DNA from 3 places in the Halobacillus sp. HZG1 genome. Region 2 is predicted to be linked to each of the others. Evidence: riboswitches for the same ligand, from Rfam matches in the RefSeq annotation. Region 2 holds a riboswitch; each other region holds the start of a gene.
What was found. Region 2 has a riboswitch for cobalamin ahead of VKA52_RS13290 (DUF4430 domain-containing protein). Riboswitches for the same ligand answer to the same signal wherever they lie in the genome.

Region 1 (3,245 bases), on a different contig from region 2:
AGCTTCTCTGCCAATTTGTCCTGTGATAACCTTTGTTTATTTCTAAACTCTGTTATTCGGTTCTTCATATCACTCCTCCAATTAATTCCAGTTTATAGTAAAGCAACCTTTACGTAAAGGTTACTTTACATTTGAATTTTTCTTGTTTTATTCTCTACCCGCCGGGGAAATAAGGGGATATGAATAAAAGGAGGATCTCACATGGTCGGAATCGCTTCGGAAAACAGTGTACAATGTGACACCGAGTATTCGACGCTGAAAAAAGTCGTAGTCGCCAAACCTTCTTATATGAAAATTACAGATATCATCAATGAGACACAAAAACATTACCAAAACCAGAACATAAACGTCACCACAGCTCTTCAGCAACACAAGCATTTTGTGCAGGTTTTAGAAAATCATCAGGTTGAAGTCATACAACTTCCAAGTCAGCCGGATCTGCATGAACAGGTGTTTACAAGAGACATCGGGTTTACCATTCATCACCGACTGTTTATCAGCTCTATGAGTGAAAAGGTCAGGCAAGAAGAAACAAATGTGCTTCGAAACTGGGCTGGAGAAAATGACATTGAGGTAGAAGAGGGGCTTCCTTCTTCGATTGAAGGCGGTGATATTGTTGTAGACGGGGCCAGCGTATGGGTAGGTGAAACAAAAAGGACATCCGCTAAAGCGATTCGTGAGCTCCAATTTCGTCTCCCTGATCTGCAGGTAATCCCTGTCCCTCTTAGAGGAGACATCCTTCATCTGGATTGCGTTTTTAACATCATTGATGAATCTACGGCTATCCTGTATCCACCAGCCTTTACTAATAAAAGCTTGAAAGTCATCTCTGCAAGATATCATGTCATTGAAGTGACCGAAAGGGAACAGTTCACCATGGGTCCAAACGTTCTTTCCATTGGAGATCGGAAAGTGATCAGTCTCCCTCAAAACGAACGGCTTCATACACAATTAAAGGAAAACGGGTTTGAGGTGATCCCTGTCGATCTCTCAGAAATTATTAAATCCGGAGGTTCGTTCCGATGTTGCACCCTGCCCTTAAAGCGTATATAAAAGCAGCCCGTTCCTTTTAGGACGGGCTGCTTTTTTTGAACCTTAAAGCACGAATAAAAGAATAGATCAGTAACGTCCCTCCTGTGAGACAAAGCGTTCTTACAAAGGAAGGATAAAGATCAATAAACACATAGTTGAGAGAAGATATAAAAGTAAAAGCAGTTAAAAAAACCGTGAAATCCCACCTTTGATCACATGCCGGGTGACGAGTGAACCATACAGCGATCCCAATGGAAAGCGCAAAAATTGCATAAAACAAAAGTAATCGTCCAAGAATTTCTATGACTCTTAACGCCCCTTTCCCATTCTCTCAACTTTAAAAGTACATAAGTGATAAGTAAGTCACCCTCTAAAGAAAAGGGGTCTACGAACTTCATTCGTCCATCTTTTAACCTTACCTGTCATCTAAGGACAGGTCTGTTTTTCCGGTGTTTCCTTCTGGATGGAGCGGTTTCATACAACCGTTTGTCTTCATCGGTCTCAGGTATAATCGGTGGAACAGGTGTCGGTTTCCCTGCGGCATCCACAGCAACCATCGTTAAAAATGATTCTGTGGTCATCACTTTTTGGCCTTGCAGTAAATCATCAGCAAAGACTTTCACATACACTTCCATTGATGTACGGCCCGTGCTCGTCACACATGCTTCCAACGTCAATGCATCCCCTACTTTAGCAGAAGATATGAAATCCACAGAGTCGATAGAAGCGGTGACCACCACACAATTTGAATGCTTCATAGCGGTTAGAGCCGCAATTTCGTCAATGTATGAAAGGACTTTCCCTCCGAAAATGGTGTCCAGATGATTTGTATCTGGTGGCAGCACTAGTCTTGTTTGAGTCATTTTAGAATAATGAGCGGGTATAGGTTCCATGAACAGGTTCCTCCTTTTTAAGATCGATCTCCCGCTTAGGGAGAGAATACAAAGGCATACTTCCTTTAATTCATGGAACGGTAAAAAACACTTGTTTCATCGAAAACACGTAACATCCTCCTATCTCCCGTAGGAACTCATGTCCTTCCTCATGGCAGGTCTCCTGGCTCAGGTTCATCAGCACATAGCCCTTCCCATTTATAAAATAGTGGGTCATCTATGCACCTCCCCATTACAGTGGCGGGACCGCGCTGGCTTTTCACCAAACTTCCCTTTTCAGCTTCTATGACGAAGCCACCATAAGGCGATCAACTTCTCAATGGAAAAGAGAGACTCTCTTCCCATCCACTATCTCCTAAAACAACCACTCATGTCAACACGAACAAAACCATGATTTTTAAGAATGTTTTTCCATATAAGGGGTTGATTACGAACGATAAACTGATATACTATCCATATCATTCGAATATTAGATTTCATATAATCGCGGGGATATGGCCTGCAAGTTTCTACCGGTTTACCGTAAATGAACCGACTATGAAAAGCAGCACATGCCACCGGGACTTTCCTGTCCACGGTTTCATTGTCTTTGTCTACGTCCAGCACGAAAAGACTTGCTTTCCATAGAGGAAACAAGCTTTTCGTGCTTTTTTGTTACATAAATACCTACTCAAGAAAGGTGTGTTGGATATGGATCAGTTAAAAAAGAAAATTTTAGAAGAGGGTAAAGTGCTATCTCCTTCGGTCATTAAAGTTGATGCTTTTTTGAATCATCAAATAGACCCTGTACTCATGAAAGAAATTGGAGAAGAGTTTGCGAGACGTTTCATAGATTTGGGGATTACCAAGGTGCTGACATTAGAATCCTCAGGTATCGCTCCCGCTCAAATGACAGCCCTAAGCCTGGGTGTTCCCGCGATTTTTGCGAGGAAGAGAAAATCATTGACCATGAAAGATCATCTTTTCACATCAAAGGTCCATTCATTTACGAAACAGGAAACGAATGAAATTTCCATATCGAAAGATTTTATGTCGAAGACCGATCGCGTCCTGATCCTCGATGATTTTCTCGCCAATGGGCAGGCTGCAAAAGGCCTCATAGACCTTGTAGAACAATCCGGAGCATCCATTGCCGGTGTAGCGATTGTGATAGAGAAAGGATTTCAAGATGGGGGACGCCTCTTACGCCGCCAAGGAATAAAAGTAGAATCCCTGGCCACCCTTTCATCACTTGAAGACAATACAATCACATTTGAATCTAAGGAGGTATCCTCATGAAAACAACGGCTTTAGCCATTCAGCATTTACTGGCGATGTACG
Region 2 (3,245 bases):
TTTGAAAATGATGAGGACACAAAAACCGTTTTGAATGAGGGGTCAGATGTTAAAAAAGTTGCCGATCTAGGAAATGGCGAGACAGGAGTAATGGTTGTCGGCACCCCTCTTGATAACCGTGACGGAGCTGTTTTTGTCTATCAATCACTGGATACGATTGAAGAAACGTCCGAGCAGACAACGAAAATCATCTTCCTGGGTGCTGGAATTGCCATCGTCCTGACAACCATTTTCGCTTTCTTCCTGTCCACTAGAATCACAGCTCCTTTAATTAAAATGAGAGAAGGGGCATTGGAACTTGCTAAAGGCGAGTTCAACACGAAAATCCCCATACGTACCCATGATGAAATCGGAGAATTGGCGATGGCGTTTAATCGGATGGGACGGGAGTTGAAGTTTCATATCAACGCCTTGAATCAGGAAAAAGAACAGCTTTCAGGCATTTTGAGGTCGATGGCGGATGGCGTTATTACGTTTAACCGTGAAGGGGCTGTGCTCATTTCCAATCCTCCGGCCCAACAATATTTAGAGGCCTACGAGTTTGAAAGGAATGCTGCCTCTGCTTCTGCTGATCAAACGTCCCTTCCAGAACCACTGATGGATCTGTTTAATGATGTCATTACAGATGAGAATGAATCCATGATCGAGATGACACTGCAAGGCAGGTCCTGGGTCATCATCATGACACCTTTGTATGACAAAGAAAAAGTACGGGGAGCTGTCGCTGTCCTTCGGGATATGACAGAGGAAAGAAGACTGAATAAGCTCCGTAAAGACTTTATCGCAAATGTGTCCCATGAACTGCGAACCCCCATATCCATGCTCCAAGGGTATAGTGAAGCCATCGTGGATGATATTGCAGAGTCAAAAGAAGACAAAAATGAACTCGCTCAAATTATCCATGATGAATCTCTCAGGATTGGCCGGCTTGTCAACGAGTTGCTGGATATCGCGCGCATGGAAGCAGGGCATATTCAGTTAAACGAAGAATCCGTTGAAATGGAGCCGTTTTTAAACAGAATCATCAGGAAGTTCAGTGGAATCGCCAATGAAAAATCTGTAGATCTTAACTTGAAGGTAGAGGGAGAGTTCGGGCTTATCGAATTCGACCCTGATCGTATTGAACAAGTATTTACGAATCTGATTGATAATGCGATCCGCCATTCTGATCCAGGCAGTGAGGTCCAGGTGATTCTGGAAAAAGAAGAAAATGAATGGATAGCAAGTGTCAAAGACTCCGGTTACGGAATCGCTGAGGAAGACCTTCCTTTTGTATTTGAGCGTTTTTATAAAGCTGACAAATCAAGAAAACGTGAGAATAAAAATTATAAAAAAGGCACAGGTCTCGGACTAGCCATCGCGAAAAATATTGTAGAAGCTCACGAAGGGACCATCAGCGTTCATAGCAAGTTGAGAGAAGGAACAACCTTCACTTTCAAAATCCCTTTTTCCCATAAGGAAAAATAAAGTTGCTATATTCGAAAAATTGATGTAATCTTGTTTATGGAAACTTCATATGAAGAGGATTCAGGTGTCTGAAAAGACTTGATAGGGAATCTGGTGCGAAACCAGAACTGTCCTCGCAACTGTAAGTGTAGACGAAAGGGAAATTCCACTGTACCTATTGGTATGGGAAGGATCCTGATTAGGATGACGCACGAGTCAGTAGACCTGCCTGATCCAATGTTTCAAAGCTTCGGGGATTGAGCATTTGAGACAACCGATCGGTATGACGTGTAACGTAAATCTTATCCTTTCGTTTGTCTTAAGCTTACCCTTGTAGAAGGGTAAGCTTTTTTTGGTAGGAAAGATTATTGGATTTCTACAGACACGTCACTTGGTTGTCTTTGCTTTTCTCTCCTCCTGGCCGTGAAATAATAAGAAAAAAGGGAGAGATTGTCATGAAAAAGTGGAGCACGTTTTTTACAGCCATGATTCTTGCTGTTGCCGTACTGGCAGGGTGTGGGACACAAGAGGAAAAGGAAACATCAGCGACTCAGGAAGAACAAGTACAGGAAGTCACTGTAGAGGTGCAGGTTTCTAAAAACAATGGCGAAGAAATGATGGCAGAAGATGAAATAACGGTAGAAGAAGGTACCACGCTTATGGAAGTCATGGAAGAGAACTATGAAGTTGAACAATCAGAAGGCTTTATCAACAGCATAGAAGGAATTGCTGGTAACCAAGAGGAAAAAATGGCTTGGATGTACACCATAAATGGAGACGAAGCAATGGTTGGAGCCAATGAGTACGAAGTAGAGGATGGAGACGAAATCGTTTTTGACTATCAATCTTGGGAATGATGAATGATGAACACATATAAGCTTACACTGATTGCCATGCTCGCATCTTTAGCCGTAGCAGGAAGAATGGCATTAGCTCATCTACCGAACATCCAGCCGGTGACTGCGATCATCATTATTGCTGGTTTCTGGCTTGGACCTAGTGCCGGCATTCTCATTGCTCTGCTCACGACTTTTGTATCGAATGTGCTGCTGGGCATGGGCATATGGACAATCTGGCAGGTAATCGCCTGGTCAATCATAGGAATCGTTGCTGGTCTATTAGGGAAGTATTGGTCGAACATGCCATCATGGGGTCTTTCCATCTATGGATTCATCAGTGGGCTTATGTTCGGTGTCATTCTATCATTGACCATGCGGGCAGCGGGACAACCCTTTTGGGCCTATTATTTAGCCGGCCTCCCGATGGATTTCAATCATGCAGTATCTAGTACTGTGTTCATATTGGCTCTTTCTCCAATACTCGGAACACTTTTCCAACGCTACGAAAAAAGAAACGCCATATCAAAAGTATCTTAGCTACCCGAACCAAGGGTAGCTTTTTTGTTACTGCTACCTCTATATTTTGTTAAAGATAATGGCAGGATTGTGGAAGACTCAGTTTCGAGGCTTTCCCGGGTTCGTTGCCCGGGTTGAGCGTCAGGGGTGGCTGGGAAGCTACTCGTCTAGCTCCATCGCCCAGACACTCGCGTCATAAGCAGAACAGCAAAGGAATGAAAAGCACATTCCGTTGCTGTTCTGCTTATGCAAGTCGTGTCTACCAGGGCGATTCCGCATTTGGACACTTTCCTATGGGGGAGTGGCGAGCTTCCTCGGGCTACGCCCTGCGGGATCTCGCCGATCTCCTTTCTCCCACGGGAGTCTCCCAGCTTCCCAACCACCCCATACGATTATTGTTAGAAACGAATCCCTTTGCCCAGTATGAGTGTCTTTCACAAATCC
Region 3 (3,245 bases), on a different contig from region 2:
TGCTGGAGTTTGGTGCAACCGCCATCAAGTATCCATTCCGCATTCCATTCTTGGAGACCTTATCCTGCAAGGCTTTCCAGTTCCATGTCCCTTCTTGGTCAAACGTTCGTTTAATGAAAAAATCCCCTGTCTGCCAGTCGGATCCTTCGAATAGAGGATAGCTTCCTTTTTCGGCAGCCAAATCAGCGCTTGCTTCGATGGCATGATAGGCAACAGCTTCATACACTTCCTGTGTATAGTTGAGTGCTTCCTCGGATTCCCAGGCAATCTTCTTCTTGGCAAGAAGGTGGGCCCATCCAAAGGTGCCAAGCCCGACACCGCGGTAAGATTGATTGGTAAGCTGTGCTTGTAGAACCGGGATGGTATTACGGTCGATGACATTATCGAGCATACGAACTTGTATGGCGATCAAGCGCTTCAGTACACCGCTTGTGACGGCACGCCCAAGGTTGATGCTCGACAGGTTACAGACGACAAAATCTCCTGGAGTCTTCACTGAAATGATTTTACCGCCTTCTACGTATTGTTCATCCTGAATGGTCGGCTTCTGGTTCTGAGTGATCTCTGTACAAAGATTGCTGCAATAGACCATACCTGCGTGACCGTTCGGGTTCATACGGTTGACTTCATCCCTGTAAAACATATAGGGCGTGCCTGTTTCAAGCTGACCAATCATGATGCGCTTCATGATTTCAATGGCCGGAACTTTCTCTTTGGAAAGGTTTGGATGGGCGACGCAAGCGGCGTATTTCTCCCTGAAAGATCCATCCCCCTTTTTTTCATCAAAGGAGTCTTCCAGCGAATAGCCCATGATGGCGCGAACTTCATGAGGATCGAACAAGTACCAGTCTTCACGATTTTCAACGGCCTCCATAAAGAGGTCGGGGATGGAAACTCCTGTGAAAAGGTCATGCGTTCGCTGGCGCTCATCCCCGTTATTCAACCGGCTGTCGAGAAAAGGGAAGATATCTTTGTGCCAGACATCTAAATATACAGCGACCGCACCTTGACGCTGACCCAATTGGTCCACGCTGACAGCCGTATTGTTCAGTTGTTTCATCCATGGGAGAATTCCTGATGAGACGCCTTTAAATCCACGGATGTCACTTCCACGGCTTCTGATTTTCCCTAAGTAAACCCCGATGCCCCCGCCGTGCTTACTTAAGTTCGCGATGTCGGTATTGGTGTCATAGATAGACTGTAAGGAATCATCGATGGTATCTATGAAACAGGAGCTCAGCTGTCCGTACCGCTTTCCTGCATTGGCAAGAGTAGGAGTGGCGACTGTCATATACAAATGACTCAGCGCCCAATACGCTTCTTTAACGAGAGGAAGGCGCTTGGATGCTTTTTCTTCTGCCATCAACACCATAGCGATGATCATGAAACGTTCTTGCGGGAGTTCATACACTTCTTTCGCTTTACTTTTCGCAAGGTACCGGTCACTTAACGTCTTCAAACCAATGTATGTGAAGAGATGATCGCGATCAGGTACGATCGTGTCTGCCAATTCTTCTATATCCTTTTTTGTGTAATATGTAAGAAGATTCCTGCTGTAAATGTTCTTTTCGGTCAATGTTTGAATCAGCCCGTAGAAGTCCTTATAAGGTTCGGATGTGGATCGATTGTGAGCGGACTTTTCATACATATCTTCCAGGTAGATGCGACTCGCTACATATGTCCAGTCAGGGCTCGTTTCATCGATCTCCGCCAGACATTCCAGGATGAATGCGTGTTTATCATTTTTGAGTGTGGGGGACTTTTCAATGAGTCGTTGTACATGTAAGTGCGGGAATTCTTCTTCCCATTGTTGAACTCTCTCTTGCCAGCACGTGTTTCTTGTTATGGTTTCCATTCTTTTTCACTCCTTGAAAATGGTTCATTGAAATCAGGACACGGAAAAATAAAAAAATCCGCTCAACGAAAATTGAGCGGATGAAACCATGAAACGAAGAGAAGACAAGAGAGCCTCCGTTCCATCGCTTCATCTTCTCAATCCCCGAAGAAGTTGAAACTGCGACGAACGAAGACAGGTCTCCTGGCTGACACTCGATCTTACTCAGGTCCTTCCCGTGCAAAGCACAGTGGAATGTCCATTTCGCGAGTGATGACAGTTGCGGGGGCAGCTCCGGATTCTAACCGGATTCCCTATTAAGCCTAGTGGCATCTTCTATTCGTAGATACTATATATAGTGTTTTTTAAATTTTTAATTAGCTTATATTGTGTTTCTATCATAACGCTGAAAAAAGGAACATGCAACTCTTTTTTATCGAGCTTCGACAAGAATAGAGCTATCATCTCTTTTATGATCCGCTATAATGGAGGGTAGGAAATATTTTTGAAAGGGATGATGGTGTGGCACAAACATTTAATTGGCATAAAGAAGCGGAGAAGCAATGGAACGATCGTGCAGAAATGTGGAATTCAAAAAGTCGGGAGATGTGGGACGGTGGAAGCAGGTGTACAATCGTTCCTTTTTTGACCAAGCATGTAACTAAGGGGCAAATCGCTGATCTCGGATGCGGCGATGGTTATGGCTCCTATCTCCTTTACAAAGCTGGCTTTGATGTTACGGGTCTTGATTTGTCAGAGGACATGGTGAGACGAGCGAATGAACGAGTGAATGATGAGCGGATTTCATTTGTCCAAGGTGACCTGACAAATCTTCCGTTTGAGGATCACTCTTTTGATGCGGCGATGGCGATCAATTCACTGGAATGGACGGAAGTCCCTTATAAAGGTCTGGAAGAGATGAAGCGGATTTTAAGACCGGGTGGCCGTTTGTGTATCGGTTTACTCGGACCTACAGCGATGCCGCGCATCAATAGTTATCGGAGAGTGTACGGAGAAGAGGTCATTTGCAATACGATGATGCCATGGGAACTTCAAAAAATGGCAGAAGAGACTGGATGGACGCATGTAGAGGGCCAGGGGGTGTACAAACGAGGGGTGGAAGACCATCACATCGCCGATCTGGATGAAGAATTAAAACAAGCCTTAACCTTCATGTGGATCTTTATCTTCGAAAAAAAATAAACAACAGAAAAAGCACCCGTTGAGCGGGTGCTTTTTACTTTTTACATGGGAATAAATGTATGACCTGGTACACCGGTTAAATGCAAAAATGTAAATAAATGTATAACCTGGTCGATCTGTGTTTACTTGCCCTCCTCTGACCAGAGGAACTCTTTGAGGAGTTGGTCGACTTCTTCGAGTTCGTGCAGGCCGGAATGTGTGGCCAGCG

Region 1: it holds a riboswitch for cobalamin, as region 2 does, so the genes downstream of both, VKA52_RS15115 (acyl-CoA thioesterase) here and VKA52_RS13290 (DUF4430 domain-containing protein) in region 2, are expected to answer to the same signal.
Region 3: it holds a riboswitch for cobalamin, as region 2 does, so the genes downstream of both, VKA52_RS01195 (ribonucleoside-diphosphate reductase subunit alpha) here and VKA52_RS13290 (DUF4430 domain-containing protein) in region 2, are expected to answer to the same signal.

Annotation. Positions count from the first base shown of each region.
Region 1 covers NZ_JAYLVQ010000076.1:4,409-7,653, forward strand. Annotated here, with positions in the region: gene VKA52_RS15105 (helix-turn-helix transcriptional regulator) at 1-68, opposite strand, end outside; gene VKA52_RS15110 (dimethylarginine dimethylaminohydrolase family protein) at 202-1,053, shown strand; gene VKA52_RS15115 (acyl-CoA thioesterase) at 1,455-1,925, opposite strand; cobalamin riboswitch at 2,062-2,242, opposite strand; purine riboswitch at 2,382-2,483, shown strand; gene VKA52_RS15120 (xanthine phosphoribosyltransferase) at 2,616-3,203, shown strand; gene VKA52_RS15125 (nucleobase:cation symporter-2 family protein) at 3,200-3,245, shown strand, end outside.
Region 2 covers NZ_JAYLVQ010000070.1:24,493-27,737, reverse strand. Annotated here, with positions in the region: gene VKA52_RS13295 (ATP-binding protein) at 1-1,467, shown strand, start outside; cobalamin riboswitch at 1,513-1,693, shown strand; gene VKA52_RS13290 (DUF4430 domain-containing protein) at 1,902-2,303, shown strand; gene VKA52_RS13285 (ECF transporter S component) at 2,310-2,822, shown strand; gene VKA52_RS13280 (hypothetical protein) at 3,017-3,245, shown strand, end outside.
Region 3 covers NZ_JAYLVQ010000013.1:11,205-14,449, forward strand. Annotated here, with positions in the region: gene VKA52_RS01195 (ribonucleoside-diphosphate reductase subunit alpha) at 1-1,855, opposite strand, end outside; cobalamin riboswitch at 2,013-2,186, opposite strand; gene VKA52_RS01200 (class I SAM-dependent methyltransferase) at 2,357-3,037, shown strand; gene VKA52_RS01205 (alpha/beta fold hydrolase) at 3,160-3,245, opposite strand, start outside.